DNA from 3 places in the Rossellomorea sp. FS2 genome. Region 2 is predicted to be linked to each of the others. Evidence: predicted binding sites of a transcription regulator. Region 2 holds the regulator's gene; each other region holds the start of a gene.
The links. The regulator CtsR, encoded in region 2, represses protease genes until heat stress. The targets are predictions, from matches to a motif close to ATGGTCAATAAAGGTCAAACA.
Positions count from the first base shown of each region.

Region 1: the regulator CtsR is predicted to act here: its motif matches at 9,805-9,825, upstream of clpP (ATP-dependent Clp endopeptidase proteolytic subunit ClpP).
Region 3: the regulator CtsR is predicted to act here: its motif matches at 1,937-1,957, upstream of clpB (ATP-dependent chaperone ClpB).

Region 1 is NZ_JBLRVS010000005.1:212,679-223,647, forward strand. Features, by position in the region: gene ACNA6I_RS17465 (hypothetical protein) at 1-1,228, shown strand, start outside; gene ACNA6I_RS17470 (response regulator transcription factor) at 1,231-1,596, shown strand; gene ACNA6I_RS17475 (ATP-binding protein) at 1,589-4,450, shown strand; gene ACNA6I_RS17480 (GNAT family N-acetyltransferase) at 4,580-5,134, opposite strand; gene abc-f (ribosomal protection-like ABC-F family protein) at 5,984-7,615, shown strand; gene ACNA6I_RS17490 (histidine phosphatase family protein) at 7,661-8,242, shown strand; gene ACNA6I_RS17495 (hypothetical protein) at 8,239-8,538, shown strand; gene ACNA6I_RS17500 (NUDIX hydrolase) at 8,610-9,041, opposite strand; gene clpP (ATP-dependent Clp endopeptidase proteolytic subunit ClpP) at 9,134-9,730, opposite strand; gene ACNA6I_RS17510 (MBL fold metallo-hydrolase) at 10,004-10,762, shown strand; tRNA gene ACNA6I_RS17515 (tRNA-Arg) at 10,897-10,968, shown strand.
Region 2 is NZ_JBLRVS010000008.1:50,183-61,151, reverse strand. Features, by position in the region: gene ACNA6I_RS22675 (CtsR family transcriptional regulator) at 922-1,383, shown strand; gene ACNA6I_RS22670 (UvrB/UvrC motif-containing protein) at 1,404-1,946, shown strand; gene ACNA6I_RS22665 (protein arginine kinase) at 1,943-3,028, shown strand; gene clpC (ATP-dependent protease ATP-binding subunit ClpC) at 3,025-5,469, shown strand; gene radA (DNA repair protein RadA) at 5,594-6,964, shown strand; gene disA (DNA integrity scanning diadenylate cyclase DisA) at 6,969-8,042, shown strand; gene ACNA6I_RS22645 (PIN/TRAM domain-containing protein) at 8,229-9,317, shown strand; gene ispD (2-C-methyl-D-erythritol 4-phosphate cytidylyltransferase) at 9,385-10,083, shown strand; gene ispF (2-C-methyl-D-erythritol 2,4-cyclodiphosphate synthase) at 10,076-10,552, shown strand; gene gltX (glutamate--tRNA ligase) at 10,619-10,969, shown strand, end outside.
Region 3 is NZ_JBLRVS010000001.1:1,681,011-1,691,979, forward strand. Features, by position in the region: gene clpB (ATP-dependent chaperone ClpB) at 1-1,925, opposite strand, end outside; gene ACNA6I_RS08765 (YjzC family protein) at 2,048-2,227, opposite strand; gene ACNA6I_RS08770 (undecaprenyl-diphosphate phosphatase) at 2,404-3,222, shown strand; gene ACNA6I_RS08775 (Crp/Fnr family transcriptional regulator) at 3,273-3,956, shown strand; gene ACNA6I_RS08780 (metal-sulfur cluster assembly factor) at 3,998-4,306, opposite strand; gene ACNA6I_RS08785 (prolyl oligopeptidase family serine peptidase) at 4,373-5,146, opposite strand; gene ACNA6I_RS08790 (Cof-type HAD-IIB family hydrolase) at 5,297-6,106, shown strand; gene ACNA6I_RS08795 (hypothetical protein) at 6,212-6,355, shown strand; gene ACNA6I_RS08800 (DUF3813 domain-containing protein) at 6,357-6,536, shown strand; gene ACNA6I_RS08805 (YitT family protein) at 6,576-7,421, opposite strand; gene ACNA6I_RS08810 (DegV family protein) at 7,597-8,445, shown strand; gene ACNA6I_RS08815 (DUF3941 domain-containing protein) at 8,498-8,629, shown strand; gene ACNA6I_RS08820 (YajQ family cyclic di-GMP-binding protein) at 8,778-9,269, shown strand; gene ACNA6I_RS08825 (CoA-disulfide reductase) at 9,340-10,704, shown strand; gene ACNA6I_RS08830 (SDR family oxidoreductase) at 10,790-10,969, shown strand, end outside.

The DNA.
Region 1 (10,969 bases), on a different contig from region 2:
GGCGTACATCAACTATCTCGATCACCGCGGCGAGAAAAACAACTATGCAGGCTATCTGAATGATATGAAGAAGCACCATACCATGCCGCTCGTCGTTGCCGAATTTGGTGTGCCGGGCTCCCGTGGCCTGACCCACCGGAATGTCGACGGACTTGATCAAGGGCATCATTCTGAAAAAGAGCAGGGTGAAATCGACCGCAGGCTCTTTGAAGATATCATTGCGGAGAACCTGGCCGGCGGAATGGTCTTCACCTGGCAGGATGAATGGTTCAAACGGACATGGAACACGATGGACTACGATGATCCGGACAGACGTCCGTTCTGGTCCAATGCCCAGACCAATGAGCAGCAGTTCGGCGTCCTGAGCTTTGATCCCGGCAAGAACCGAACCGACGTCCTACATGTCGATGGACGCAGAGAGGACTGGGCGTTCAAGGGCATTGAACCTGCATTCGAGGACGGTGACCACGCCCTCTACGTTTCCAGTGATGAACGATATGTATACGTGAGGGTCGATACGGATTCCGTGAAAGATAAAGATTCTTATCTTCTCTTTGATACGATCCCGGATCAAGGTCAATCGACCATCCCGGGGGTCGACGATGTGAAGACCAAAGGAGTGGATTTCGTCCTTCATATGAATGGGGATCAGAGCGCCCGACTCCTCGTCGACAGCTATTACGATAGCTACTACTATCACTACGGCAACCTCCTCGAGATGATCGACAAGGAGCCGTATGCTGGGAAGAAGGATAACGGCGTCTATCATCCAATCCGCCTGACCCTGAATAAGGAGCTGACGATCCAGGGCAAGACCCTGCCGTTTGAATCCTATGAAACGGGCAAGATGCAGTTCGGTACGGCTAACCCCGGGGATGAAGACTATGACTCCCTCACGGATATCAGCGTATCCCCTGAAGGCGATATGACCGAAATCCGCATCCCGTGGCAGCTCCTGAACATCAAGGATCCGAGCCTCAAGGATGCCATGGGGGATATGTGGAAGACGGGAATTGAAGGCAAGGAAAAATTCGATTCCATCAGTATCGGACTTTATGAAACAGACGGGAAGGCATCCTACGCTTATCCGGCATTGAAAGACGGCTTCATGGATCCGGCGGCATTTTACCGGTATTCATGGAAAGAGTGGGAAGAGCCGACCTTCCATGAAAGACTGAAAGATTCCTATTATATTCTGCAAGAAGCGTATGGAAAAGGAGGGAAATGAACATGGCGAAGATCTTGATTGCGGAAGACGAAGAAGTGCTGCGCATGCTCATGGTCGACACTCTTGAAGATGAAGGATATGACATCGACGAAGCGGCCGACGGCCAGGAAGCGATCGACCGAATCCTCGGCACCGACTACGACCTGATCGTCCTTGATTATATGATGCCCGCCTTTACGGGCCTCGAGGTCATCGATCAGGTGAGGAACCACCATGGAAAGAGCGATGTGAAGATCATGATGGTCTCAGCGAAGAATCAGCAGGCGGATAAGGACCTTGTCCTTGCCGCCGGTGCTGACTACTTCATGTCGAAACCTTACAGCCCGGTCGAACTCATGGAGAAGATCGGGGACATTCTGAATGGATAAACTCCTTGAATTTTACCATTCCAGCCTGAGACGGCGGATCATTGTCCTCATGACAGGATTCATCCTCGTGTTCCTGATAGGAGCAGGCTGTTTATACTGGTATGATCACAGACTTTCCGTAGAGTACGATGAGACGAAAGCCAAGCTCGATGATCGGAAGGAAGTCGCCCAGAAACTTGACCGACAGTTCAACCGGATCTTCTTTGAAGGGCGCGGGTATGTGGCGTTTAAACGACCTGAATTTAAGCAGAGCATTAGAAACCTCGAGAAGAAGTTGAAAGTCACCATACGGGAAATGAATAAGATTTCTGAGTCTGATGATGATCGCGCCTTCGCCTCCGAGGTAGAAGATTTCAATGAATACTATGTTGATATCGTTAACAATACAATTGAGCTCGTGGAAAATGGCGACGAACAGGGTGTCCAAGATAACTCTGCCAATGGTGGAACTGCTAAAGTAGAAGAATTTCTTGAAAAATTGGATGCCTATAATGACAACATCCAACAGTCCACTGATGAAGCTTATGAAGAACTCCGGGCCAAGGAAGCGACGAGTCAGACGATCTTCCTGGTCTTCGTCTTGCTCATGCTCCTTCTCCTCATGCGTATCATGCGCTCGATTGCCAAGCAGATCGGTCATCCCCTTGAAGAAGTGGCGTCCTCTGCCCAGCATATCGCCGAGACCGGTACGTATCAAAACTGGACGTTCAATAAGGATCGCCGCGATGAGATCGGCCAGCTTTCAAGTGCCTTCGAAAAAATGATCTTCACCGTCCAGGAAAAAGAAGATCATCTCGTCTCCCAGAATGAAGAACTCCAAGCCCAGCAGGATGAGCTCGAAGTCCAGCAGGAGGAATTGGAACGATTGCTTCATCTTGCGCGCGACAGGGGAGAGCAGCTTGAACGCCGGAACGAATTCATCAATGGGATATCGAACTCCCTCAATAAGAAAGAGGTACTGGAAAGCATCGTCAAGAGCATGTGTAGCATCATGGGCGCACCACGGGGGATGATCGTCCTCATGGATGACCAGGATACCCATGCTTCATTCGGGGTATCCAAGGAAGCCATCGGCCAGTTCCTTGCCCATATCCAGAATGGCCTTCATCAACGGTTATTCGAGACGAAGGAACCGTTTTGCGTAAAACGTGAGCTCGTCATGGCAGAAAAAGGCTATCATGAGGAAACCATGTATTCTTATGACCTGTTCATCCCAGTCCTGTCGGCTCAAGGAGAAGTGGAGGCCTTCATGGTGTTCAGTCGCTTCGGTGAAGGATTCACCGACAAGGAACAGCAGGAGTATAAAGGGTTTGCGAAGCAGATCTCCATTTCCTTGAGAAACATCCTTCTTTATGAAGATTCCGAACGGGTTCGTCATATGAACCAGGATATCCTGAACAATCTCCAGGAAGGGATCCAGCTCGTTGACCCGATGGGCGACAGCCTGCTGGTGAATACCAAGTTTGCGAGGATCATCGGAAGTGACATGGGAGCACTGAAGGATGCTCCATATTCGAAATGGGGCTGCAGCATTGTCACCCAGGTGGAGAACGGTGATGAACTGAAGGAATACTATCAAAATGTCATCCGCCGGCAGGAATCCGGCAGTAGTATGATCTACAGGCTTACAGAAGGAAACGATGTCTTCCAGGTGTACTCTACTTCCCTTTATCACGAAGATGAGCATATAGGTACCATCTTCGTACACCGCGATATCACGAAAGAATACGAAGTCGATCAGATGAAATCTGAATTCGTGAGTACCGTAAGCCATGAGCTGAGGACGCCACTTGCAAGTGTTCTGGGATTCACGGAGCTTATGCTTACTCGGGATCTGAAGCCGGAGCGGACGAAGAAGTATCTGACCACAATCTACAAAGAAGCCCAGCGTCTCACGTCCTTGATCAACGATTTCCTCGACGTGCAACGGATGGAATCCGGGAAACAGACATTTGAGAAGAAGTATGAAGACGTCCTGGATATCGTCCGGAATATCGTGGATCTCACGAAGGTGAGTTCACCCCATCATACCTTCACGATCGGAAGGGAAACGGATTGCACCGTCGTCCTCGGAGACGGGGATAAACTCACGCAGGCGTTCACGAACCTCATCAGCAATGCGGTGAAATACTCACCGGATGGAGGGGACGTCACGATCCTCATGAAGGAAAAAGAAGACCGCATCTCCATCGAGATCCGCGATGAAGGACTGGGCATCCCGGAAGAGGCAATCGGTAAGCTCTTCACGAAATTCTACCGGATCGACAATTCAGACCGGCGGAAGATCGGAGGCACGGGCCTCGGCCTTACCATCGTCAAGGAAATCATCGAGGCCCACGGCGGGTCTGTGACCGTGTCGTCTGAACTCGGAAAAGGAAGCACCTTCACGGTCACCCTCCCGGTCATCACCCTTGATACGTTCAAGGAGGAAGAACAGGGGAACGGCCACAACATCCTTGTGATCGAAGACGATATGAGCCTTGCATCCCTTCTCGCCACAGAGCTTTCCGAGAGCGGCTTCCAGGTGGATCACACGACGAATGGCTCAAGTGCCATCGAGCGTCTGAAGCGGACGAAACCCGATGCCATCGTCCTGGATATCATGCTTGGGGGTAAACTGAATGGATGGGATGTGCTTGAGGAAATCAAGAAGGAAGAGAGCCTGACCGGCATACCAATCATCATCTCCTCCGCCCTTGATGAGAAAGAAAAGGGGTTGACCCTTGGGGCAAGCGACTACCTGATGAAACCCTATCATCCAAGCAAACTATCAAAAACCATTCTTCACCTTCTATTGAAAAAAGGGACAAAAGGAGATATCCTTGTCCCGACAGAAGACCGAACGATCGAATGACACGAAGGGGCGGTTCCCGTACTTCCATCAGGAAGCATGGAAACCGTCCCTTTTTGCTTTCATGTGGCGCATGGGTGACGCATGGGGACGGTTCCTGTGCGCCAAAAAGTAGCCCCCGAACGTTTCCCTCTATTCGCTAGTTGCTCTCCACTCTTTTGCAAGTAGGCTGTAGGTGACGATGTCGTTGTAGTGGCCGTTGATAAATTCTGCGTCGCGGGAGATGCCTTCCTGCTTGAATCCGAGACGTTCGGGGATATGGCGGCTTCTCTTGTTGCCTTCTGCGCACTGGATGTCGACTTTGTTCAGGTTGAGGTCGTCGAATGCGTGCTGGAGAATGGCGGTGACGCAGGCCTGCATGATTCCGTTGCCTTGGGCTTCTTCTGATAGGTAGTAGCCGATGCTGGTGCTTCGGGTTTTCCAGTTGATGAAGTGGAGGTTGATCATCCCGACGAGTTTGCCGTGGTGGCGGATGCCGGCGGTGAATCCGTCGTTGGCGGCGAGTTGTTGGAGCCAGGCGGGGATGATAGAGTCGCGGTAGATGTCGGGTGATTGGACGCCGTCTACCCAGCCGAGCCAGTGTTTGAGGTGGTGGCGGTTGGTGTCGACGAGGGTGTAGATTTCTTGGGCGTGGTGGGGTTGGAGAAGGGCTAGTGTTAGGTTTGGTTGGACTTGGAATGTGAACATGGTGGTGGTCTCCTTTGGTAGTGGTTTGTGTAGTTGGTTATTGGTTCGTTCCGTTTCGCTGCGGCCGGCCGCTTTCCATGGGGCGTGCGGTGAGCCGCTTCGGCAAGCCTGCAGGGTCTCACCCTGCCCGCTTTTCCCATAGGAGTCGGCCGTCCTCCGCTGCACTTCACTTTGTGGTGTGTACAAGTGTAGTAAGTTAAATCCACACCTCTCACCCCTTTTTTATGGGAGTGAAGAAGGGAAGGGTTCGTTTCGTTCCGCTGCGGAGGGCCGCTTTCCATGGGGCGTGCGGTGAGCCGCTTCGGCAAGCCTGCAGGGTCTCACCCTGCCCGCTTTTCCCATAGGAGTCGGCCGGCCTCCGCTTCACTTCACTTTGTGGTATGTACGAGTGTTGTAGGTTAAATCACACCTCTCACCCCCTTTTTTATGGGAGTGAAGAAGGGAAGGGTCCGTTTCGTTCCCGCTGCACTTTATGGTGTGTACGAGTGTAGTAGGTTAAAATTCAAACGCATCCCTTCCTTTTGGCTGGGTACAGGTATTATAGCTCGCATTCTTGTATTTTCCAATACTTATTTTTCCATGGGTAAGGATTGATTTATGGGGGTGTGGGTGGTACGATTAGACTAATGTTAAGGGAAAGGGATGATGGGTGAACGATGGATAACTAATCTTGGTAGGTAGAATTTGAAATTGAATGAATTTCGAATGATATTTAGTAGGATTAGTCTGCCCATTTTTCCCATAGGTCCCATTTCCGTCGGGCTTATTTGTGTATGGTACTTTGCGGCTAATCCTTCCAGAAATCGTGGGAGGATTTTTTGTGTTCTCCCGGAATGAGGAGAGGATTGTATGCAGGAATTAATGAAAATCGATTCAGTGAATATTGAAATAGAAGGAACGCTTTTGTTGGAACAGGTGAAGGCAGGGGTGAGAAGAGGGGAGGTGATCGGTCTCATCGGAAATAATGGGGCCGGTAAATCGACTCTTCTGAAGCTGTTGAACGGTGACATTGCACCGTCGTCAGGCAGCATCACACCGCTGATTCAAGGGTTGAAGACCGTGATGGTAGAGCAGGAAGCCATGGATCATTCAAGGGAAGCGTTGTCCCCTGGGGAAACAGCGCTCCTTCAGAAATGGGATGTGCCGGATGGAGAGTATGAACAGCTGAGCGGTGGTGAGAAGCTGAAGGTGAGACTCGCACGCGGAATCGCTCAGAATGCACATTTGCTGCTTCTAGATGAACCGACCAACCATCTCGATGAAGAAGGGATCGGATTCCTGATCAATGAGCTGAAGGGATATCGCGGGACCGTCATCCTGGTCTCCCACGACCGGGCGTTCCTTGATGAGGTGGCCGATGTGATCTGGTCCATCGAGAACAAGACGATCGTGACATATGAGGGGAACTACTCGGCATACGTGAAGATCGTCGAGCAGCGCAGGCTCACCCAGCAGCGGGCATATGAGAAGCAGCAGAAGCTCATCGAACGGATCGAGGGACAGATCCAGGACCTTACTTCCTGGTCAGGAAAAGCCCATGCCCAGTCGACAAAGCAGGAATTTCCGAAGGAGTTCTACCGTTCGAAGGCCAAACGGATGGACGCCCAGGTGAAATCGAAGAGGAAGCGGCTTGAGAAAGAAATCGAGCGGATCAATGCCGAGCCTGTCGAGGTGGAGGAAAAGAAACACCTCTCCGTCCGTGCGGGCAGAAAGGCCGGCAAACGTCTCCTTGAAGTGAAGGATCTTGGTAAAGCCCATGGAAGCAAGGTGCTTTTCCGCGGTGCCTCCTTCACGATCCAAAACGGAGAGCGGGTGGCGGTGACCGGTGCCAACGGGAGCGGGAAGACGACGTTCCTCAATATGATCATGGGAAAAGAAACGCCTGATGAAGGGGAGATGTGGCTTTCACCTTCCGCGAAGATCGGCTACCTCACCCAGGAGGTCTTCGACTTACCCCTAGATGAGACACCGGAGAATCTTTTTTACAGGGAGACGTTTCACGACCGGGGGCAGGTGAGGAACCTCATGACCTATCTCGGATTCGACAAAAGCCAGTGGGAGGAGCCGATCCGCCATATGAGCATGGGAGAGCGGGTGAAGTGCAAGCTCATCAAATATATCCTCGAGGACCGGGACGTGCTGATTCTCGATGAACCGACCAATCACTTGGACCTCCTGAGCCGCGAGCAGCTGGAACATACCCTGGCAGCCTACGATGGCACCCTCATCGTCGTTTCCCACGATCGCTACTTTTTAGAAAAGACGACATCGGCTGAGATTGCGATTGAGAACGGTAAAATGGTGAGGAAATGGGAACAGGCAGAGCCTTCAAAGGACGAACGGGAAGAGCTCAAGATGCAGCTTGAGACCGAGCGCCAGGAGGTCCTCGGGAAGCTGAGCTTCCTGACCCCTACCCAAAAGGAATACGCCGAGCTTGATGCGAGGTTCAATGAACTGACGAAACGAATCAGGGACATGTAGGAAAAATATGCTAGGATAGAAGAAAAGCAAGCAGGGGAGAATTCAATGAAAACTGTAATCTATTTCGTCAGACATGCCCATTCCACCTATACACCGGAGGAGCTCACCAGGCCCCTGTCGGAGAAAGGGATGAGGGATGCCAGGCGTGTGACCAGGATATTTGAATCCGAAAACCTCGACCATGTGGTATCCAGCCCGTTCTTGCGTGCGGTGCAGACGGTGGAGGGCACAGCGGCATCCTTGAATCAAGACGTGATCCTGATAGACGGATTTAGGGAACGGCTTCTATCTTCGGAGCCCTTAGACGATTTTCAAGGAGCCATCCGCAAGGTGTGGGAAGAGCCTTCATTCCACTGGGAAGGCGGAGAATCGAATGTGGATGCTCAGAAGCGCGGCGTCGCAGCCATGCTTGAACTTCTAAAAGAATATGAAGGGAATCACGTGGCCGTCGGGACCCACGGGAATATCATGGTGCTCATCATGAATCACTTTGACCCCAAGTATGGATTGGCGTTTTGGGAGAACCTCGATATGCCCGATGTGTACCGGCTGACCTTTGAGGGTGTCGATCTGGTGGAAGTGTCGCGGTTGTGGGAACCCCGTTCAGAAAGAGAGAAGAGGCCATGATAAGCAGGGCCGATCAGGAGGCGTCCCTGGACTCCCTGGAATCGACCTACCGCAAGCTCTCGAACGCCTATGAAAGCATGGAGGTGAAAGGAGCGAACACCACCCTGGTGAAAAAGAGGCTCGATGCTATTAAGGCAGGTATCGACAGCCTGAGAAGCGATTGGTACGGTACCGGTTTTTCATATGAAAGAGACGTCATCGCTACTTCTCAACAAACGCTGGAAGACATCCTTCCTTCGATTCATAAACAGATAGTGAAGGCCAAAGATGGAAGCCCCCAGCTGACATTGAATTAACGGAGACTGACCGCACTGAATCTGGCCATCGAATCGTTGAAGAACCGCCTTGGTTGAGGCGGTTCTTTGCTTTATTTCGAATTATTCATGAAAGAAAGGGTCTTCTCGAATAAAAGCGGTTGAACATCGGGGTAGGTCAAGGGATGGAGTTGAGTGTCAAAATACCTTATCTCTCCGATCTCAGATGGTGGTTTTGAACCAATCTCTTTCACCACTGCGTAGAACAGTCTGCCACTTCTGGTTCCGATAGAGTAGTCACAAATCGGAGCGAATGTGGCACTCTGGCATCCGGTTTCTTCAAACAGCTCTCTCTTGGCCGTTTCCTCAATCGTTTCACCCGGCTCCCTGTGCCCTCCTGGGATTTCCCAGGTTTCTCGTGAAGTATGCCTCACAAAAATCCATTGCCCCTGAAAATCAACGCTGATCACGGCGAAATCAAAAGCCTTCTCTTCCGTTACATCAAGTTCGTGAAATACAATATCCATCATCCACCTCTTAGCCATAAATAATATCTATATTCTACTGTTAAATCCTTTTATTGTAAATTAGAACAAAAACCCCCCTTGCACTCATGCAAGGGGGGTTCATTCAAGACTTATTTAGTTTCTGCGTCGTTGCGAGTGATGATACGGTCGATCAGACCATATTCCAAAGCGCGGTCCGCAGTCATGAAGTTGTCGCGGTCCGTGTCTTTAGAAATCACGTCAAGTGGTTGACCAGTGCGGTCAGCAAGGATTTGGTTCAATTTCTCGCGAAGGAAGAGAATGCGTTTAGCTGCAATTTCGATTTCCGTCGCTTGACCTTGAGCTCCTCCAAGTGGTTGGTGAATCATCACTTCTGCGTTTGGAAGGGCAAGACGTTTGCCTTTTGCTCCGGCAGCTAGAAGGAATGCACCCATGGAAGCGGCCATACCGATGCAGATCGTTTGAACATCAGGTTTGATGTACTGGATCGTATCGTAGATCGCCATACCGGCTGTGATGCTTCCGCCTGGTGAGTTGATGTAGATGGAGATGTCTTTCTCCGGATTTTCAGACTCTAGGAATAGAAGCTGGGATACGATTGAGTTTGCCACATTATCATCGATGGCGCTCCCAAGCATGATCACACGGTCCTTCAATAGACGGGAATAGATGTCATACGCACGTTCACCGCGGTTTGTTTGTTCAATAACTGTAGGAATTAAGTTCATCCTCGTTCCTCCTTAAATGCATCTGTGTATTTTTGAATCATTTCATATTCACTTTGTACTGTTATCATACACTGTTGGTCAATAAAGGTCAAACCTAATGCTTCCTTTATTAACCTGTATGTAAATCCTTTCTACATCATACCCACTCATCCCTTTTTTAAACGGTACAAAAGGCGAAAGTTTCGTGATTGCTCCCCCTTGCCAACGGGTAAAATGAGAAGTGCACCCCTCTATGGGAATCAGATCAGAAATAGAACAAAAGGAGCCGATACTATGAACCTACAACTCATCAGAAACGCGACCCTGATCATTGACTATGCAGGCACGAGATTCCTCATTGACCCCATGCTCGCACCGAAAGGGACCTATCCTCCCTTCACACCGTCCAAACGGGATGACATCCAGAATCCCATCGTCGATCTGCCGGAATCCGTTGACGCCATACTGGAGGGGATCGACGCCGTGATCCTCACCCATCTTCACCTGGATCACTTCGATGACAAGGCAAAAGAAGTACTCCCTAAATCCATCAATCTATATGTACAGAACGAAGCCGATGCCGGAGAAGTCCAAAAAGCAGGCTTCACAAATGTGCATGTGCTAAATAACGAGCAGTTCAACGGCATCCAGCTCATCAAAACCAAAGGCAAGCACGGAAGGGGAGAGATCCTCAAGCGCACCGGGACCGTCAGCGGCATCGCCTTCAAACATGAGAACGAGAAAACCCTCTACGTTGCCGGCGATACCGTATGGAATGAAGAGGTGGAAGAAGAAATCCTCACCCACCATCCGGACATCATCGTCGTCAACGCAGGGGACAACCAGTTCCTCGAAGGAGGATCCATCGTCATGGGCAAAGAAGACGTCCTTCAGACAGCGAGCGCAGCACCCGAAGCCACCATCGTCTCCACCCATATGGAAGCCGTCAACCACGGCACGCTTTCAAGGGAAGAACTTAAGAACACCGCCACAGAGAAAGGACTCCAATCCCGCATCCTGGTGCCGGAAGACGGAGAGTCCTATACGTTCTAAATCATATTAAAAGCCAAGATCCTTCCTAAGGAATCTTGGCTTTTTCATAAGGTATTAAGATGAGAAGCCAAAAACATCTTGCATTGGAGACTTTTCTCTATTATAATTAGTTCTCGTGACAGTAACTAAAACATGCCCTCGTGGTGCAACGGATAGCACGTAAGATTCCGGTTCTTAAAATGGGGGTTCGATTCCCTCCGAGGGCGT
Region 2 (10,969 bases):
GAGGGGGAAGAGACCTTTAGAGCATTGATGACCTGTGGGAGTATGAGATCAGCCAAGCGGGATGGACAGAGGTGTTATCTGGAGATGAGGCCAAGGGGGAGCGCTTATTTGCGACTTTTTTGCGTTCCAAGCGAAGGGAGACCGATACGTGCGAACAGGGTTCTGATATTAGCGATGTTTTTCCAAGTAATGGGTCATTTTTCACTCCTGACACCGTTCGACATTTTTCACAACGCCTATGGAGGACGTTGAGCCTTCTGGACCCACCGTTCTCCTCCGCCCGCCAAAAATATCAGCGGAAATTCATCATTTATTTGCAATATTTTTAATCCTATTTGCGAAAATCAACTTTTTACCTGCGAAATTGATCATCGCCCGTTTTCCTATTTGCGATTCATTCCCTTTATGTGCGAACGGCCGCATATACTTGCGGAACCCTAATAGTATCTGCAATTCTAATTCGAATAAAAATCCCGTCTAAAATCACCTAAACCATTCCAATAGTTGGCGTTCTGTCTGTGTACAACCCTTAAGAAATATGTTATTGACGCTCCAAAATGACACAGTCCCCACTATTGAAAACCATCAAAACTCGTTACCCTCTCATTCTGAAAACATATACAGAGGTCCAGAATCTAAATGATATAACCCTACAGTTCAAAATGTACGCCACTCCTACGCTTTAATATCCATTCTCTTTACTGAACTCTTCCGAAAACCCCGCACATCCAAAGAAGGACTAACCCCACACAAAGTCGAATATACACCTAATTCGAATTTTCCGTTTTTAATCGATCTTCACGTTTAAAATCCCTCCTAAACAGAAAAGCTTTTAAGGCTATGCTTCTTCATTGCAAAGATTGAAGCCCGGTTGTATAATTATAGTCAAATATAGTCAAAGTCAAATGAGGAGGAGGTTTAATGAGGAATATTTCCGACATCATCGAAAATTACCTGAAGAATGTATTGGATTTAAGTGAATCTGAAATCGTCGAAATTAAAAGAAGTGAGATCGCAGATAAGTTCCAATGTGTTCCTTCTCAAATAAATTATGTGATCAATACCCGCTTCACCATCGAGAAAGGGTATGTGGTCGAGAGTAAGCGAGGCGGAGGGGGTTACATCCGCATCATGCGGGTGAAGGCTCATGATCAGCTGCATCTTATTGATCAGCTGGTGGCCCTCATTACTCAGAAAATCAGTCAAAATACGGCGGCTGATATCGTTTTCCGACTCGTGGAAGAGGATATAATATCTGAAAGAGAGGCAAAGATCATGCTGAGTGTCATGGATCGATCTGTGATCATGGTCGAGTTGCCTGAACGGGATATACTCCGGGGCAGGATGCTCCGGGCTATGCTGGATACGTTAAAATACGAGTAAGAATGTAAGAGGTGAATGGAATGATGTGTCAGGAGTGCAATGAGAATCCGGCAACCCTTCATTTCACGAAAGTTGTGAACGGAGAGAAGACCGAGGTCCATCTGTGTGAGCAATGTGCTCAGGATAAAGGAACGATGTTCGAGAATTCGGCAGCCTTTACGGTGAATAATCTGTTGGCCGGTTTATTGAATATCACCCCCGGCTTCAAGCAGGCACAGGAGCAGGAAGCGCCGAAAAAGGAAGTTCTTCAGTGTCCGAAATGCAAATTGACATTCCAACAGTTTACGAGCATCGGTCGGTTTGGATGTTCGGAGTGTTATAAGACATTCAACAGCGAGCTCGATCCGATCCTGAAGAGGGTGCACAGTGGGAATATGGAGCACCACGGAAAGGTGCCCGAAAGAATGGGTGGCACCATCCAGATCAAGAAGCAGATCAAGAAGCTGAGAACGGAACTTCAGACCCTCATCGAAGAGGAGGAGTTTGAGAGAGCAGCCGAGACGAGAGACCGCATTCGTTCCCTTGAACGTGACATGAGACAGGAAGGGGGAGGTGCAGAATGAGTCTGGAACGATTTCTAAGCAATACGGTCAGTTCGTGGATGAATGAAGAAGGACCCCAATCGGATATTGTCCTGAGTTCACGGGTTCGTTTGGCAAGGAATCTGACTGACTTCCGTTTTTCAACCCTTTATTCAGCTGAGGAAGCAGGGCAGATCGTAGAACGGGTGAAGGAGAAGCTGTCTTCTTTCCCTAAAGAGCTGGGGGAACTCGAATTTTTACCTACGAGTGAGATTCAGCCTTTGGAAAAAAGGGTATTGATGGAGAAACACCTCATCAGTCCGAATCTGGCAGAAGATAAGAATGTCGGGGCTGTCCTTTTATCACCAGATGAAGATATAAGCATAATGGTAAATGAAGAGGATCATATCCGAATACAGTGTCTGTATCCGGGACTCCAACTGAAGCAGGCCCTCTCCCGTGCCAATGAGCTTGATGACTGGTTTGAAAGCGAACTGGACTTTGCGTTCGATGAGAAGCACGGATACCTGACCACTTGCCCTACGAATGTAGGAACAGGGCTCAGGGCATCGGTCATGGTCCACCTTCCGGGATTGGTCCTTACCCAGCAGATGAACCGGATCATACCGGCGATCAATCAGCTTGGTCTCGTCGTCAGGGGGATCTACGGTGAAGGCAGTGAAGCCCTGGGGAATATCTTTCAAATCTCCAATCAGACGACCCTCGGTAAGTCAGAAGGGGATATCGTGGAAGATCTCATCAGCGTGGTGAATCAGATCATTGCCAAGGAACTGACGGCGAGGGAGGCATTAGTTCAGACCTCCAACATACAATTAGAAGATAGGGTCTTCAGATCGCTGGGGGTGCTGGAGCATAGCCGCATCATTGAATCGAAGGAAGCGGCCAAATGCCTGTCGGATGTTCGTCTGGGCATCGATCTCGGCATGATCCACAGTCTCTCCAAAAATATTTTGAATGAATTGATGATTTTGACCCAACCGGGTTTTTTACAACAATATTCCGGAGGTCCGTTGCGACCGAATGAACGGGACATAAGAAGGTCTTCCTTGATCAGGGAGCGAATTAGATTGGATAAAGATACATGTGAGGAGGAAGAATCATGATGTTTGGTCGATTTACAGAAAGAGCTCAAAAAGTATTGGCATTAGCCCAGGAAGAAGCCATCCGACTAGCCCATAATAACATCGGCACTGAACATATCCTGCTAGGCCTCGTACGTGAAGGCGAAGGGATTGCAGCCAAGGCACTGACTGCCCTTGGACTAAGCCCAGAGAAGATCCAGAAGGAAGTGGAGGGTCTGATCGGGAAAGGAACGGAGAAGTCCCAGACGATCCACTATACGCCCCGCGCGAAGAAAGTCATCGAACTTTCCATGGATGAAGCAAGGAAGCTCGGTCACTCCTATGTGGGGACAGAGCACATCCTTCTCGGTCTGATCCGTGAAGGGGAAGGCGTGGCAGCACGTGTGCTTGGAAACCTTGGCGTAAGCTTGAATAAAGCAAGGCAGCAGGTCCTCCAGCTCCTCGGCAACAACGATTCAGGCGGACATCAGGGAGGCGGCAGCACGAATGCCAACACGCCGACACTTGATAGCCTTGCGCGCGACCTGACGGCGATTGCCCGTGAAGGAAGCCTTGACCCGGTCATCGGACGAAGCAAGGAAATCCAACGTGTCATCGAAGTGTTGAGCCGTCGTACGAAGAACAATCCGGTCCTTATCGGGGAACCCGGTGTCGGTAAGACGGCGATTGCTGAAGGCCTTGCCCAGCAGATCATCGCGAATGAAGTACCGGAGATCCTCCGTGATAAGCGTGTCATGACCCTTGATATGGGAACGGTCGTTGCCGGTACGAAATACCGTGGTGAGTTCGAGGACCGCTTGAAAAAAGTGATGGATGAGATCCGTCAGGCAGGGAATATCATCCTCTTCATCGATGAGCTCCACACGCTGATCGGGGCAGGAGGGGCCGAAGGGGCGATCGATGCTTCCAACATCCTCAAGCCTTCCCTTGCACGTGGAGAACTGCAATGCATCGGGGCGACGACCCTTGATGAATATCGTAAGTATATCGAGAAGGATGCAGCCCTTGAGCGCCGGTTCCAGCCGATCCAGGTCAATGAGCCGACAGCAGAGGAGTCCATCCAGATCCTTAAAGGTCTTCGTGACCGCTATGAAGCACATCACCGCGTATCCATCACGGATGCAGCCATCGATGCCGCTGTGAAACTATCAGACCGCTATATTTCAGACCGCTTCCTTCCGGATAAAGCGATCGATTTGATTGATGAAGCCGGTTCTAAGGTCCGTCTCCGCTCGTATACGACTCCGCCGAACCTGAAGGAGCTTGAAGCGAGACTGGAAGAGATCCGCAAAGAGAAAGATGCAGCGGTTCAGAGCCAGGAGTTTGAAAAAGCCGCTTCCCTCCGCGATTCCGAGCAGAAGCTTCGTGAAGAGCTGGAAGAAACGAAGAATACATGGAAAGAAAAGCAGGGGCAGGAAAATACCGAAGTCACAGTGGAAGATATCGCGAAGGTCGTGTCCAACTGGACAGGAGTACCTGTATCCAAGCTTGCTCAAACAGAAACAGATCGTCTCTTGAAGCTTGAAGAAATCCTGCACTCCCGTGTCATCGGCCAATCCGAAGCGGTTGTCGCCGTATCGAAAGCGGTGCGCCGTGCGCGTGCAGGACTGAAGGATCCTAAGCGTCCAATCGGTTCATTCATCTTCCTCGGTCCTACCGGTGTAGGGAAAACCGAATTGGCCCGTGCTCTCGCGGAATCCATGTTCGGTGATGAAGAAGCGATGATCCGGATCGATATGTCGGAATACATGGAGAAGCATTCCACTTCCCGTCTCGTCGGTTCACCTCCGGGATATGTCGGGTACGAAGAAGGCGGTCAGCTGACTGAGAAAGTCCGTCGCAAACCATATTCCGTCGTGCTCCTCGATGAAATCGAAAAAGCACATCCCGATGTCTTCAATATCCTTCTGCAAGTCTTGGAAGATGGTCGTTTGACTGACTCCAAAGGAAGGACCGTCGACTTCAGGAACACAGTTCTGATCATGACATCGAACGTCGGGGCACAGTCCCTTAAAGCCAATAAGCATATGGGCTTCAATATCCAGGACGGGAAACAGGATTACAAAGATATGAAAGGGAAAGTGATGGAGGAACTGAAGCGTGCCTTCCGCCCCGAATTCCTGAACCGTATCGATGAAATCATCGTCTTCCATTCATTGGAGAAAGATCATCTGAAAGAGATCGTGACCCTTATGTCGAATCAACTCACGAAGCGCCTCAAGGAGCAGGATATCCATCTCGAGCTTTCTGCGGCTGCCAAGGAGAAGATTGCGGACGAAGGATTCGATCCTGAATACGGTGCAAGACCGCTCCGCAGGGCCATTCAGAAATATGTCGAAGATAAGCTTTCTGAAGAGCTCCTGAGAGGGAAAGTCTTGACGGGTCAAGACATCCTCATTGATGTCGAAGGGGAAGAGTTCGTCGTCAAATTGAAAGAAGAAGCAACCAATTCAACTCCTTGATGGTAAAAGGAAGAGGTACACGGTCATGAACCTGTGCCTCTTTTTTTCCATAAGAAGCAAAGAGTATGTATAGCCGGGACGCGCCCGGTATAGTAATAAGACTAGGAAGAGGAGTAGGATCGTTTTGGCAAAAAAGAAGACAAAATTCGTATGTTCATCCTGCGGGTATGAATCAGCAAAATGGATGGGGAAATGTCCCGGATGTAATGAGTGGAACACGATGGTGGAAGAAGTGGCGATTACGGGTAAGCAGCCCCGAGGTGCATTCCAACACAGCGAAGGGCCATCAAAGGCTGAAAAACTGACATCCATCGAGACGATGCAAGAGCCCCGTGTCCTTACTGATTCCAAAGAGCTTAACCGTGTACTTGGAGGCGGAGTGGTGCCGGGATCGCTTGTGTTGATAGGGGGAGACCCGGGAATAGGGAAATCCACCCTGCTGTTGCAAGTATCTTCACAGCTTGCCGAACAAAAGCAAAAAGTACTTTATATCTCAGGTGAAGAGTCCATCAAGCAGACCAAACTGCGTGCGGACCGGCTGAATATCACGGCTGATGACCTATACATATATGCAGAAACCAACCTGCAGTCGATCCACCAGACCATCGATCAGCTTTCACCCGACTTTGTCATCATCGACTCCATTCAGACCATCTATCATCCGGAGGTCACTTCGGCGCCGGGAAGCGTATCGCAGGTGCGGGAATGTACGGCGGAATTGATGCGGATCGGTAAGACGAAAGGAATTGCCATTTTCATCGTCGGACATGTGACCAAGGAAGGATCCATTGCCGGTCCACGCCTGCTGGAGCATATGGTCGACACCGTGCTCTATTTCGAAGGGGAGCGCCACCATTCCTACAGAATCTTGAGGGCGGTGAAAAACCGTTTCGGTTCTACGAATGAGATGGGGATCTTCGAAATGAAGGAGCTGGGTCTTGAAGAAGTCGCAAATCCTTCGGAGATCTTCCTCGAAGAACGTTCACAGGGATCGGCCGGTTCGACGGTCGTTGCATCCATGGAAGGAACAAGGCCGGTGCTTGTGGAAATCCAAGCCCTCGTCACACCGACGAGCTTCAATAACCCGAGACGTATGGCAACTGGAATCGACCATAGCAGGGTCTCCCTGATCATGGCTGTTCTTGAGAAGCGGGCGGGGATGCTCCTTCAGCAACAGGATGCCTACCTTAAGGTCGCAGGTGGAGTGAAGCTGGATGAGCCGGCTATCGATTTGGCCGTAGCGGCGAGCATTGCTTCAAGCTTCAGGGACAAAGCCTCACGCGCACAGGATTGCATCATCGGGGAAGTGGGGCTGACCGGGGAGATCCGGCGCGTCTCACGAATCGAGCAGAGGGTGCAGGAAGCGGCGAAGCTTGGCTTCCAGCGCGTCATCATCCCTCAGAACAATATCGGGGGTTGGCAGGCACCGGGCGGAATCGAAGTGGTCGGTGTATCCGATATCCATCAAGCGTTGGGTATGATTTTAGGAGGATAACAAAATGGAAGATAAAAAGGCTAAGGATAAATCCATATCGGACATTTTACAGTTCGTCGCCCCCGGTGCCCCTATCCGGGATGGCATCGATAATGTGCTCAGGGCCAATACCGGCGGATTGATCGTCGTCGGATATAACGACAAGGTCAAGTCCGTCCTCGACGGCGGCTTTCATATCAACTGTCCGTTTTCACCCAGCTATCTGTATGAGCTGGCGAAAATGGACGGGGCAATCGTCCTGAACGAATCAGGGACGAAGATCATCCTGGCGAATGCCCAGCTTGCCCCTGATGTGTATGTGCCTTCCACGGAAACAGGGATGAGGCATCGTACGGCAGAGAGGGTGGCAAGGCAGACGAATGCCCTTGTCATTGCCATCTCACAGCGCCGTAACGTCATCACCCTGTACCAGGGCAATTTCCGATACGCCCTGAAGGACATTTCCGTCATCCTGACCAAAGCCAATCAGGCTGTGCAGACACTGGAGAAATATAAGGTCGTCCTCGACCAGAGCATCTCCAATCTATCGGTTCTGGAGTTTGAAGAGTTGGTGACCCAGAGCGACCTGCTTCAGGTTCTCCATCGATTCGAAATGGTTCTCAGGATCAAAAATGAGCTTCTTACGTATTTGAGTGAACTCGGTACTGAGGGAAGACTGATCCGCCTGCAGATGAATGAACTCCTTTCAGACATCGAGAGCGAGGCGATGCTGATCTTCCGGGATTACGCCATGGACCGAAACGTCAAGGCATTCGAGCTTCTATACAAGTTCCAGGAGCTTGTGCGCTCCGAGGTGCTTGAAGACAATGTGCTCCTGAAGCTCCTTGGCTATCAAGGCTACCCTCATCATGATGAGGCGATGTTCCCGCGCGGATACCGTGTATTGAATAAGATCCCGCGTCTTCCGATCGTGATCATTGAGAACGTGATCAATGAGTATGATGCCCTTCATCACATTGTGAAAGCGACAGTGGAAGACCTCGATGAAGTGGAAGGGATCGGGGAAGTGAGGGCGCGCAAGATTAAAGAAGGTCTCAAGCTCATAAAGGAACAAACGTTCGCTGACCGGCAATTATAGCACACAAGTCCCGGTTTGATAAAAGGGAGAAATGCCCTGTTTCCAAAAAATTGACAGTGCAATCCCCGAGTGTTAGCCTTTTCATGAGGGCCTCTATCATCATTCGTGAAATTGAAGAAAATTAGTCAAGAATCTCACGTTTTAAAAATCATAAATTGTTTATAATGGATAGGAGGAGGTGAAGGTATGTTAAAAAGAATCGTTCAGGCATGCTTCCTTATCGTAGGTGGTACACTAGGGATCCTATTGATTCCGGAGTTATTGTCGGTCATCAACATGGCGGATATTTCATTAATCAATAATGCATATATGACTGCTATATTAGGTGCCATTATTTTTTATATTATTTCGTTCTGGGCAGTCGAGTATGTGGTGAACTTTGTCAAATGGTTCGAAGATAGTTTGGTAAAGGCCCCGGTGACGGATTTGCTCTTTGGAAGTCTTGGTCTGATTATCGGATTGATTGTGGCGTACCTGTTGGGAATTGCCGTCAATCAGCTTGAATTCCCGATTTTGAATGCGGTCGTACCGGTACTCTTGACCTTGCTGCTTGGGTATCTTGGTTTCCAGGTCGGCTTCAAGAAGCGGGATGAAATGGTAGGGCTCTTCGGTAATTCTCGTTCGAAGAAGAAAGATTCCGAAGAAGATGATGAGGCGAACGCCGTGAAGACGCTCAAGATCCTCGATACAAGCGTGATCATCGACGGACGTATCGCAGACATCTGTCAGACAGGATTCCTCGAAGGGATCATCGTCATTCCTCAGTTCGTCCTCGAAGAGCTCCAGCATATCGCGGATTCATCCGATGTATTGAAGCGGAATCGTGGACGCCGCGGACTGGATATCCTGAACCGCATCCAGAAGGAATTGCCGGTTGAGGTCCAGATCTATGAAGGGGACTTCGAAGAGATCCAAGAGGTGGATTCCAAGCTTGTGAAGCTTGCGAAACTCACGAACGGAATCGTTGTGACCAATGATTTCAACCTGAATAAGGTATGTGACCTTCAAGGGGTACAAGTATTGAATATCAATGACCTGGCGAACGCCGTTAAGCCTGTGGTCCTTCCTGGTGAAGAACTGAAGGTACAAGTGATCAAAGACGGTAAAGAGCATAATCAGGGCATTGCCTACCTCGATGACGGAACGATGATCGTCGTGGAGGAAGGGCGCAACTACATCGGCAAATATATCGATGTCCTTGTCACTTCGGTACTGCAGACCTCCGCGGGGCGGATGATCTTCGCAAAGCCGAAACAATTGGAAAAAGCGCTCTAAGCCTGACTCCTTTGACCCGGTAAGGTATAATGGATGAATACTAGAGGAAGTCAAAGGAGTTAATCATATGGAGTATCAAGTGGTCATCCCGGCTGCCGGAAGGGGCAAACGGATGAAAGCGGATCGGAATAAGCTGCTTCTTGAGTTGGACGGGGCACCCATCATTGTCCATACCCTTCAAGTGTTCGACCGGGATCCCCTGTGCCAGGGGATCTTTGTTGCTATCCATCCCGATGAACGGGAGGAGTTCGACGCTCTGATCGATCGTCATGATATCGGCAAGGATATCCGACTCGTCGACGGGGGGAAAGAAAGACAGGATAGCGTCTATCAGGCATTGCTTGAGGTCGATCATGAAGTCGTACTCGTTCATGATGGTGCCAGGCCGTTCATTTCCCGGTCGGTCATCCACGAGCTCGCTGAGCGGGCTGGGGAGACAGGTGGGGCGATTGCCGCGGTTCCGGTAAAGGATACCATCAAGAAAGTCATGGATGGGAAAGTCGAAGAAACGATCGAGCGCTCAAGCTTGTGGATGGTGCAGACCCCACAGGCTTTTCGCGTTTCATCCTTGAAAAAAGCCCACGATGCAGCAAGGGACGAAGGGTTCCTCGGGACCGATGACGCTTCTCTCGTGGAGCGTCTGGGAGAAGACGTGTCCATCGTGGAAAGTGATTATGACAATATCAAACTGACGACGCCGGAGGATATGTTTTTTGCCGAGGCGATACTGAAGAAGAGAACTGAAGGAGGAAAACATCATGTTTAGAATCGGACAAGGCTTCGATGTGCATCAACTAGTAGAGGATCGCCCATTGATCATGGGCGGCATCACGATCCCGTATGAGAAAGGGCTTCTGGGGCATTCTGATGCCGACGTCCTTCTTCATGCCGTGGCGGATGCCTGTCTCGGTGCCATTGCTGCCGGTGATATCGGGAAACATTTCCCCGATACCGAAGAGGAGTTCAAGGATGCAGATTCGGCCAAGCTGCTTCAGCATGTATGGACAATGGTCAAAGAGGAAGGCTATGAACTGGGGAATATCGATTGCACCATCATCGCCCAAAAGCCGAAGATGGCCCCATATATCGATGAGATGAGAGCAAGGATCGCCGAGCTTCTCGAAGCGGATCCATCACAGGTGAATGTAAAGGCCACAACATCCGAAAAACTTGGTTTCACCGGACGCGGAGAAGGGATCGCTGCTCAGACGACGGTTCTGGTGAAGCAAAAGTAAGACCCTTTATTCCGGTTTCGAACGGTGGTAAACTAATACAAGCAGAATCATAGAGGAGGAACGAATATGTCAAACGAAGTACGCGTACGTTATGCCCCGAGTCCAACGGGTCATTTACATATCGGTAATGCCCGTACGGCCCTATTCAACTATCTATATGCCCGCAGTGTGGGCGGGAAATTCATCATCCGCATCGAGGATACGGATAAGAAGCGTAACATTGAAGGCGGAGAAGAAAGCCAGCTCAAGTATCTTCAGTGGCTTGGGATCGACTGGGATGAAAGTGTGGATAAGGAAGGCGAATACGGCCCTTATCGTCAATCCGAGCGGAACCATATTTACGAACAGTATTTAAATGAGCTTCTTGAAAGCGGAAAAGCTTATAAATGCTATTGTACGGAAGAGGAGCTGGAAGCT
Region 3 (10,969 bases), on a different contig from region 2:
TACTCTGACATATCAATGCGGATCATGTGATCTTCACTATCGAACAGGGTCTGGGCAAGGGTTTTAGCGAGCTCGGTCTTTCCTACACCTGTAGGACCGAGGAAGATGAATGATCCGATGGGACGATTGGGATCCTTGATTCCTGCCCTTGCCCGGATAACGGCATCTGTCACCAGACCGACCGCCTCATCCTGACCGATGACCCGCTCATGAAGGATGCTATCGAGTTTCAGGAGCTTTTCCCTTTCACCCTCCACCAATTTCGTTACGGGGATTCCCGTCCACCTGGCCACAATGCCTGCAATCTCTTCTTCCGTGACTTCTTCTCTCAGCAAACGTCCCTCTTCTTCCTTCAGCGCTTTTGCCTCGAGACCGGCAAGCTCTTTTTCAACTTCAGGGATCTTCCCATGCCTGAGCTCCGCTGCTTTGTTCAAATCATATTGATTTTCCGCATCCTCTAGGGACCGGCGCAGTTTTTCAAGCTCCTCACGTTTTTCCTGGACGATGGCGATACTTGCTTTCTCCTGCTCCCACTTCATCTTCATGCCGTTCAGCTTTTCCTTCAGGCTGGCAAGGTCCCCCCTGATCGAGTCAAGCCTTCCCAGGGAAGCCGCATCCTTTTCTTTCACCAGAGCCGCTTCTTCGATTTCAAGTTGCATCACCTTCCTGGTGACTTCATCGAGCTCTGTAGGCATCGAATCGATCTCGGTTCGGATCATGGCACAGGCTTCATCAATAAGATCGATGGCCTTATCCGGAAGGAAACGATCGGTGATGTAGCGGTCAGACAGCATCGAAGCCGCTACGATGGCCCGGTCATGTATATTGACACCATGGTGGATTTCAAAGCGATCCTTCAGTCCACGGAGGATCGAAATCGTATCTTCCACGGTCGGTTCTTCTACAAGCACTTGCTGAAAGCGTCGTTCAAGGGCAGGGTCTTTTTCAATATACGTACGATGTTCATTGAGCGTCGTCGCGCCGATACAGTGAAGTTCTCCCCTGGCAAGCATGGGCTTAAGGATATTTCCCGCATCCATTGCGCCTTCGGTTTTGCCTGCACCGACAATCGTATGCAGCTCATCGATGAAGAGGATGATCCTTCCCTCACTTTTTTTCACATCTTTCAGTACCGCCTTCAATCGCTCTTCGAATTCTCCCCTGAACTTCGCCCCTGCTACGAGTGAGCTCAGGTCCAGTTCAAAGATGGTCTTATCCTTCAATCCCTCCGGAACGTCTTTACGGACGATCCGCTGAGCAAGTCCTTCTACAATGGCTGTCTTCCCGACACCGGGCTCCCCGATGAGAACGGGATTATTCTTGGTTTTCCGCGATAGGATCCGGATGACATGACGGATTTCACCATCTCGTCCGATAACGGGATCGAGCTTTCCGGATCGCACCTCTTCCACAAGATCCCTGCCATACTTCTTAAGGGCCTCGTATTTCATCTCAGCATGTTGATCTTTCACCTTGTCCCCTCCCCTGATGGATTCTACTTGATCTTGGATCGATTGCTGATCGATTCCTTTTGAAAGTAAAAAACGCGTAATGGGATGATCTTGCTGTCGGTAGATCCCGACAGCAAGATGTTCCGTCGATATGTATTCATCCCCCCATTTATCCTTTAGATGGTTGGCATCATCAAGGAGACGACGAATATCACCTGCAAAGTATTGTCCATAGGGAATATTCTCTCCCTGCACTTCGGGGATCTGGTCGATCCTGGACTGTATAAACTCTTTCAGCCCGGAACTGTCGAGGTCCAACCTGGCATAGAGAGAGGCTAAAAAGCTGTCCGGGCCTTCCAGCAGACGATCCCACACATGAATCACCAGGATGTCTGTATGCTTTTTTTCCTTTGCCAGTTCTCCTGCCGCCACGAGCCCTTCCTGGATCGCAACGGTGAATTGATCAAAATTCATATACTCACTCCTCCTTGACCATTCTTGACCTTTTCTTTATTATAGCTCGTTCCTTCCCTATTGGAAAATAAAAGCCCGTGATTGCACAAAAAAGGATGGAGCAGATGCCCCATCCCCTATCATTACGGCTTCCTGGCATACGTCCAGTGGCGATCGTCGTTTGTCGTCTCAGGGAAACGATCCCCGGCTTTCAGTTTAGCCTGCTTCGGGTGATTGACGGTACTACCGGTTTCACCGATCTCAATGTATATCCCATTATTGGGTGCTTTTTCTCCACCTTTGAAGTGTCTGCGCTGTCCCATAATGACCCCTCCTTTTGTGAAGCATGTGCTTCGCTTCTATTTTTCAACATACAGGGGGCATTCATACCTGTCAGAAATATGTCAATCTCTTTTCGATTCTGGAAATTCCCTTTACAGTCTTTTGCCCAATGGTGTTAAATGAATAAGTGTGAATTTTTTTGCTTGGAGGAAAGTAAATGGATATTATTCTGATACTGAAGTACCTGGTACTCGGGCTCATTCAAGGGCTGACTGAACCGATCCCGATCTCATCCAGTGGACATCTTCAAATTATTCAACATTTCTTTAATATCAAGACCACTTCATTAACGTTTGAAATACTCGTCAACACAGCCTCGCTCCTGGCAGTGCTCATCATTTACCGCCAAGATATCTACAGGCTGATTGCTAACGGGCTCGGATACTTCAAGACGAAGTCCCCTGAAAATACCCGCGACTTCAAATTCATCCTGTATTTAATCGTCGGGACGATCCCTGCTGGTGTCATCGGTGTCCTGTTCGGTGATGATATTGAGGCACTCGTTTCTGATCGGATCATCACAGTGGGAATCACCCTGATCATTACGGGTATCGCCCTTTGGCTTATCCGTAACCTGCGCGGAAGAAAAAATGACGGGGACCTTAATGTGAAGGATGCCATCATCGTCGGACTTGCACAGGCAGTCGCACTGATCCCGGGTATCAGTCGTTCAGGTGCCACCATCGTCGCTGCCATGGGACGGGGCATGAAGCCCGAAACAGCACTGCGATTCTCCTTCCTTTTATACATACCTGTATCGTTCGGTGTCATGCTGCTCGGCATCAAAGACCTGATCAACGACCCTAACTTAGGGGAGCTGGCCGTACCGTATATCGTTGCATTCCTGGCCTCACTCATTGCCTCCTACTATGCATTAAGATGGTTCATGGGCATCATGGCAAGAGGCAACCTGAAAGTGTTCGCCATCTACTGCTTCGTTGTAGGCGGCGGCGTGACACTCTTTTCCCTTCTATAATTTACAAAAAGGAATATCCTGTAACTATCTGAACGGAATGGTGTGAGGATGTGGAACATATACCTGATTCGATCAAAGCGATGTTCATACAGGAAGGCCTTCCATATGAAATATCCAAAGGAAGCTACCTGTTTCTTGAAGGAAAAGCCCCAGGCCACTTGTTCTTCATCAGGGAAGGACATATCAAGGTGACGAGATCTACACCCGGCGGACGTGAACTGGCCCTTCGTATTGTTGGAGCAGGGGATGTTGTAGGAGAAATTGATTTGTTCTGCGGGGATTCTTCCTGTTCGGTCAGCGCCAGGGCGATGGATCGCTGTTTCCTCCTCTCACTCCCCATCACCGACTTCGAAGCAGCGCTTGTGGACGATAGGGTGAGGAACCGGGAATGGATGATGTGGTCACAGCTTCAGCAGCGGAAAGACCAGTCAAGATTCCGTGATCTCCTTCTTCATGGAAAAAAAGGCGCCCTTTATTCCACCTTGATCCGTTTGAGCAATACGTACGGAGATCGCCGGGAAGACGGTATCCTCATCGGTATCAGCCTCACCAATCAGGATCTCGCCGATTTCTGCGGTGCCTCGAGAGAAGTGGTGAACAGGATGCTGCACGACCTCAAGGATAACGGTGTGATTACCATGAACAAAGGCTTCATCACCATTCATAAACTGGATCGACTGAAAGAAACGATTGATTGCGATCAATGCCCCCAATGCGTTTGTCAAATCAACTAGAAAAGGGCCTGCTATGTGCAGGCCCTTTTCTTATGGGACGTTTAACGGATTCCCAATGCAATCTTGGCGTAGCGTGACATATTGTCTTTGCTCCAAGGTGGGTTCCATACGATATTCACTTCGGTATCCTTTACTTCCGGGATATCACGCAGTGCTGTTTTAACCTGATCCACGATGGTCCCTGCAAGGGGGCATCCCATGGAGGTCAGAGTCATCGTAACGGTGGCCGTTCCTTCTTCATCCAGCTCCACGTCATATACCAATCCGAGATTGACGATGTCTATTCCAAGTTCAGGGTCCACCACTTGTTCAAGGGCGCCCATCATATTGTCTTTCAGATCTTGATCCACACAATCACTCCTATCTGTCCGTATTCTTAACTCATCTTAACAAATTCTGTCCCATATGACAAAAGCTTACGCCATCAGGTGGTCCTCAAACCAGTCCACGAGCTTCAGGACACCGTCGCGGCTGACTTTGTGATCGGCCTTCTGATCTTCAAGGAAGACCAGTCGATCCTCTCGTCCTTCATAGAAAGGGAGGAGTTCCGTATACGCTTCATATGTAAGTTGGAACGGTACCACTTTATCATTTTTCCCGTGCCAGAACATGAGTGGACGGCCGTTCAGCTTTTCCGGTTGCAGACTGAGGTCGAATCTAGCCAGCTCAGAAAGGATCTCTTCAACCTGCTTTTCGGTGAAAGGATTGTCATAACCCATTTTTTCGAGCTGGCCAAGCTGGGCCTGCGCAAGCTTCACATAGGAGGGATTTCCCATGAGGGATACGGCACTGTTGATCCATTCATATTGAGTTAAGGCACCCAGGGTCACGATTCCTCCCATGCTCGTTCCGGCAAGACCGATCCTCTCCCCATCAATGAGCCCATCCCGGGCAAAGGCCTCCTTGAGGGTGTTCAATTCCCTGATCGTGTGAATGACGATGTTCCAGAATCTTTTGCCCAGCTCATATTCCGTCTTGCCGGTCCCCCTCTCCCCGTGCTCCAGACAGTCGGGCAGGATCACTCTGAACCCTTTCTCGGCTAAATAATATGCATAGTGCAGATTATGCTCCTTCGCACTGGTGAATCCATGTACGAAAAAACATGTCGGCAACGCTTCATTACGGTATTCTTCTTTGACCAGATGAAGAAAAGGGATTTCTTCAATGGCATTATTCTCTACGATGATCACAATCGTCCGCTCCTTCCGGGTATGGCTTCCTTCCTATGATATCCTAGTGGAAGGGGCATGTATATTATTTGGCCTTCCGTGCAGTGGACAAGTATGCTGCCTTATGCGTACACTACAACTAGAGAACATATAGATGGGGGATTAGTGAATATGAAAGAAAAACATCTTATCGTCCTTGACCTGGACGGAACCTTGCTTACCGATGAAAAGAAAATATCCGTACGCACGTTGGAGACCCTCAATAAAGCCAGGAAAAATGGGCATGAGGTGATGATCGCCACAGGCAGGCCATTCCGCGCGAGTGAGCTTTACTATAAGCAGATGGGACTCACGACTCCGATTGTCAACTTTAACGGGGCATTCGTCCATCACCCGGAGGACCCTTCCTGGGGGGTCCATCATGAGCCGATGGACCTTGAAACAGCCAAGCAGATCATTGATGCCTGTCATGGCTTCAAATTCCAGAATATCGTCGCGGAAGTGAAGGATGATGTGTACCTTCACTATCATGATGAAAAAATCATCGATGTATTCATGATGGGGAATCCATCCATCTCTACCGGTGATATACGTCAGGTATTGAAAGACCACCCCACTTCCATGCTGATCCATGCTGACGAACACGATGTTCCCGAGATTCGATCCCACCTTGATGACGTCCATGCGGAACTGATCGATCACCGCCGCTGGGCCGCCCCTTGGCACATCATCGAAATCGTCAAAACCGGCCTGAATAAAGCAGTCGGCATCGAAAAGGTAGCCTCAAGCCTACAGATTCCACAAGACCGCATCATCGCTTTCGGAGACGAAGATAATGATCTTGAAATGATCCAATATGCAGGAACGGGTGTGGCCATGGGGAACGCCATTGATCCCCTTAAAGACCTTGCCAATCATATCACGGAAAGTAATCAAGACGATGGGATAGGAAGATTCCTCGAAAGGCATCTTGGATTGTAATCCTGGCAATGGAGGGTAATACTTGCTCACGTAATTCGCCGGATTTCAGCCATACTAATCAGGAGCATCCGAAGGGTGCTCCAACTTCGATAAGGGGTGGTTAGGATGGGAAGGAACAAATCCAAGCGTTTTGTACAGCAAGGAAAAAATGCGGTCTCCAAACATGATGAACGCATTCCATACCATTTGACTTATGCCGAGGCAGAAGCAAGGAAGCTTTCCAATACTCCTTACGACGGAGGTCTGTAACATGGCAAATCCACTTTTCCGACAGGCCCGGACCGCAGTAGAGGAAGCCTGTGGCTCTCAAACGGATCCACAGGCGATACAGAAAGCGAAAAATGCCCTCTCCTCCGCATTTGCAAACTCGAATAACGAGGAGAAAAAGCAGCTTCACTCCATGCAGGATGAGTTGAACCGCTTATCGTAAGAAATGCAAAGGGCAGCCGTTGAACGGCTGCCCTTTTGTTTAGTCTTTCCTGAAAAAACCGAATACCCCCGTCGTCTGGACGATATTCGTAAAAGCCTGGGGATCGACTTCCTTGATGGTATGCTCCAGTTCATACAGCTCATATCTGGAAATGACGATGATGAGCATTTCTTTATCTTCCCCGGAAAATGCCCCTTTGGCCGGTACCGTCGTAATCCCCCTCACAAGCTTCGCATGGATGGCGTCCTTCAGTTCCTGTGTCCTTTTCGTGATGATCATAGCGGTAAGCTTTTCATGCCGCGTATGGATGGCGTCGATGACCCTGGTCGTCACATAAAGCGTCACCAGCGTATAAAGAGATTTTTCCCATCCATACAAAAAGCCCGCAGAAACGATGATGATTGAATTCATAATGAAGAAATAGGTTCCGACCGGTCTGTCCTTCAACCTGGAAAGGATCATGGCGATGATATCCATCCCTCCGGTCGAAGCACCGTATTTCAGGGTGAGACCGACCCCAACTGCTGCAATGACCCCTCCGAATACGGCATTGAGAAGGATATCGGGTGAAAGCTCCACCACAGGGATGACTTCAAGGAAGAATGAAGTGAGGAAAACCGAGACGAAGCTGTAGATCGTAAAGGACCTACCCACCTTCATCCATCCCAAGATGGTGACGGGTATGTTCAGTATGAATAATAAAATACCTGTAGACAGGTGAAACGGTGTGAATTCCTTCAGGAGGCTGGATAATAATTGAGCCATACCAGTGAATCCACTTGCATATACATTAGCAGGAATCAGGAAGAAGTTCATGGCGACAGCCCCGAGGACTGCCCCTACCAATACAACAAAAAACTTCTTCGCTTCCAGGGTAACGTGCATTTTCTTCATGAATCGAACTCCTTCGGCAAGTGTCATTGTTCCTTATGTTCCACACTATATCATAGCTAAACCCCTTGCACATGATCCTTATGTACAGGAATTTGAATAACTATGGATTGTGCTTTTACTGAAAAATAGCTAGACTAAACCTATATAACGAAAAAAGGTGATAGATATGAACGTAAAACTTTTTGCTGATAGTGCCAGCGACCTGCCGGTAACTTTCTTCGACCAACCCAACATAGAACTGCTTCCACTGCAGGTACATATTGACGGACATGATTACGAGGACCTTGTCACGATCCAGCCCAAGGAAGTATTTGATAAAATCCGCGAAGGTCATGTTCCGAAGACCTCCCAGGTTTCACCCGATGTGTTCCTGAGGACGTTCACAGAGTTGGCCAAATCAGGAGATGCAGGTGTCTACATCGCCTTCTCCTCCCAACTGTCAGGGACCTATCAGACAGCGGTGATGATCAGGGATCAGGTGAAGGAAGAGTATCCTGATCTTGATTTGACCATCATCGATTCCAAGAGCGCATCCCTTGGATACGGACTGTCGGTCATCAAGACTGCTGAAGTACTCCATGCCGGCGGCACCAAGGATGAAATCCTGGAAACGGCACGCTACCATGTGGAGCATATGGAGCATTTGTTCACCGTCGAAGACTTGGAATATCTCGCCAAGGGCGGTCGTGTATCAAAAGCTTCTGCATTCCTTGGAGGGCTGTTGAATATTAAGCCCCTTCTTCATGTGGAAGATGGTAAACTCGTGCCACTTGAAAAACATCGCGGGAAGAAGAAGCTCCTGAAGCGCATCCTCGATCTGATGGAAGAACGCGGAAACAACCTTTCCCAACAGACAATCGGCATTTCACATGGAGATGATGAAGAGCTTGCCCTAGAGATGAAAGCGATGATTGAAGAGCGTTTCTCTCCTAAGGACGTTACCATCAATATTATTGGATGTGCCGTGGGTTCTCATACAGGCACCGGAACCCTCGCCATCTATTTCTTGAACTGATCAGACATATTCCTCCCCACCCTGCCCATACTAAGGGAAAGGAGGGTTTATCATGTCACATACATCAGATAACGAGAAGAAAGCCAGGGACAATAACGCCCTGCTTCAAAAAAAGAACAAGCTGAAAGAAAAGAACAGAGAAGCAGGTAAACATCAATTTTCCAAAAAAACCGATCATCTTTGATCAGCTGCCGCCTTATTCTAAGGCGGCTTTTTTGTTGCCGATCATTCAAGAAATCCATCCCATAAGGGGAATATCCTGTACTTTATACCGGCCCAGGTGGTATTTTAATAAGAGAAAAAGAATCATGCATATACGGAGGGATTTACATATGGCAAAAGAAAATTCATTTGATATCGTTTCACAGGTTGATATGTCTGAGGTAAGCAATGCGATTCAAATTGCACTGAAGGAAGTCAAGACACGCTATGATTTCAAAGGGAGCAAAAGCGATATCACACTTGACGGGGAGGAGCTCGTCCTGATTTCGGATGATGAGTTCAAGATGAACCAACTGAAAGATGTCCTGCTTGTAAAGCTGATCAAGCGCAATGTGCCTGTCAAGAATCTCGACTACAGCAAGCTTGAAGGTGCTTCCGGTGGTACCGTGCGTCAGCGTGCCAAGCTGGTACAGGGAATCGATAAGGAAAATGCAAAAAAAATCAATCTGCTCATCAAGCAATCCGGCGTGAAGGTCAAAAGCCAGGTGCAGGATGACCAGGTCCGGGTTACGGGGAAAAGCAAGGATGATCTGCAGAAGATCATGGCAGCCGTCAGGGGAGCCGACCTCTCCATCGACGTCCAGTTTGTGAACTTCCGCTGATCCCCCGTTTCTTCTCTCTGTCCGATGGGTATCATAAACCCATCGGACTTTTTATTTTAGGAGGTAGAACATGACGAAAAAAGTGATCATCATCGGTGCAGTCGGAGGCGGTGCCACCACGGCATCCCAGCTCAGGAAGCTGGATGAAACAATGGAAATCATCGTCCTTGAAAGAACCGACCACCTCTCTTACGGCGCCTGCGGGATGCCCTATTATCTCGGGGATGTGATCAAGGACCGTGAAAGCCTGTTCGCCGCCACTCCTGAATCCCTTCAAACCAAAAAAGGGCTGGATGTCAGGATGAAGCATGAGGCATTGAAGATCGACCGGGACCATAAAACCTTACATATTCGCAATCATTCCACCAATGAGGATTATGAAGAGACCTATGACGCACTGGTTCTTGCCACCGGTGCCTCCTCCATCCTCCCTGATATTCCGGGCCTAGAGCAGATCCCTGCCTTCCATCTGCGGACGGTAGCGGACATGGACCGAATGAAGCAATACCTTACCACAGAAAAGCCGACTTCCTGCGCCATCATCGGCGGAGGCTACATCGGGGTGGAGATGGCGGAAAACCTTTCAGGACTAGGCATGAACGTAGCAGTGGTGGAGCGCTCTCCCCAGCTCATCCATATCATTGACCCTGAAGCGGCTGAAATCGTCCAGAAGCACCTCGAGGAAAACAGAGTCGATGTTTTTCTTGACGATGGGCTGCAAGAAGTGGCGGGACCTGATCAGCTTAAACTCGATAGCGGTAAGATCATCCAGGCAGATTGCCTGCTCCTTGCAGTCGGGATCAAACCGAACAACTCCCTCGCAGAACAGGCCGGGCTATCTCTAGGTGAATCGGGGGGAGTCAAGGCGAATGAATTCATGCAAACCGACGACCCTTCCATCTACTGTGTCGGGGACGCCGTCGAGTCCATCGATTTCATCGATCACGCCCCTAAGCAGGTGCCCCTCGCATGGCCCGCCCATCGTCAGGCTTATGTCATCGCGAGACATATCACAGGGGATTCCGTGCCATTCCACGGGATGCTCGGAACGGCCATCGCGAAAGTTTTTGATCTCCACGTCGCTTCCACAGGTCTAGGGGAAAAGGAATTGAAAAAGAAGGGCTACCGGTTCAAGACCATTGTCCATAAAGGGAAATCCCATGCCGCCTACTACCCCGGAGCAAAGGATCTATACATACGTGTCCACTTCGATCCCGGCAGCGGTAAAATCTACGGTGGGAGCGTCATCGGCGAAGAAAAAACCGATAAACAAATCGACATCCTCGCTACCGCCATATACGGGGGCATCACCATCACAGGACTTCAGGAAATCGAAACGTGCTACGCCCCACCATTTTCTTCACCAAAAGGACTGTTGAACATGGTCGGCTATAAGGCTGAGGCTGAAATGGATCGACCGGAATCTTGCAAGTGAAAAATCTGTACAGTAGACGTTATGATTTCCAAAGGTTGGGTAAACACTATTCCATGTTACTAAATATCAAGAAGGAGTGTTTTCATTGTCCCAACAAAAAAATCAGCAATTCCCCCCTCAGCATCAGGATCACCAGCCCGGTACAATCGATGAAATGAACCCACAGCCGATCCATACCGATCAAAACTACAAAGGCAGTGGCAAACTGGAAGGGGAAGTAGCCCTTATCACTGGAGGAGACAGTGGAATCGGACGTTCAGTTGCG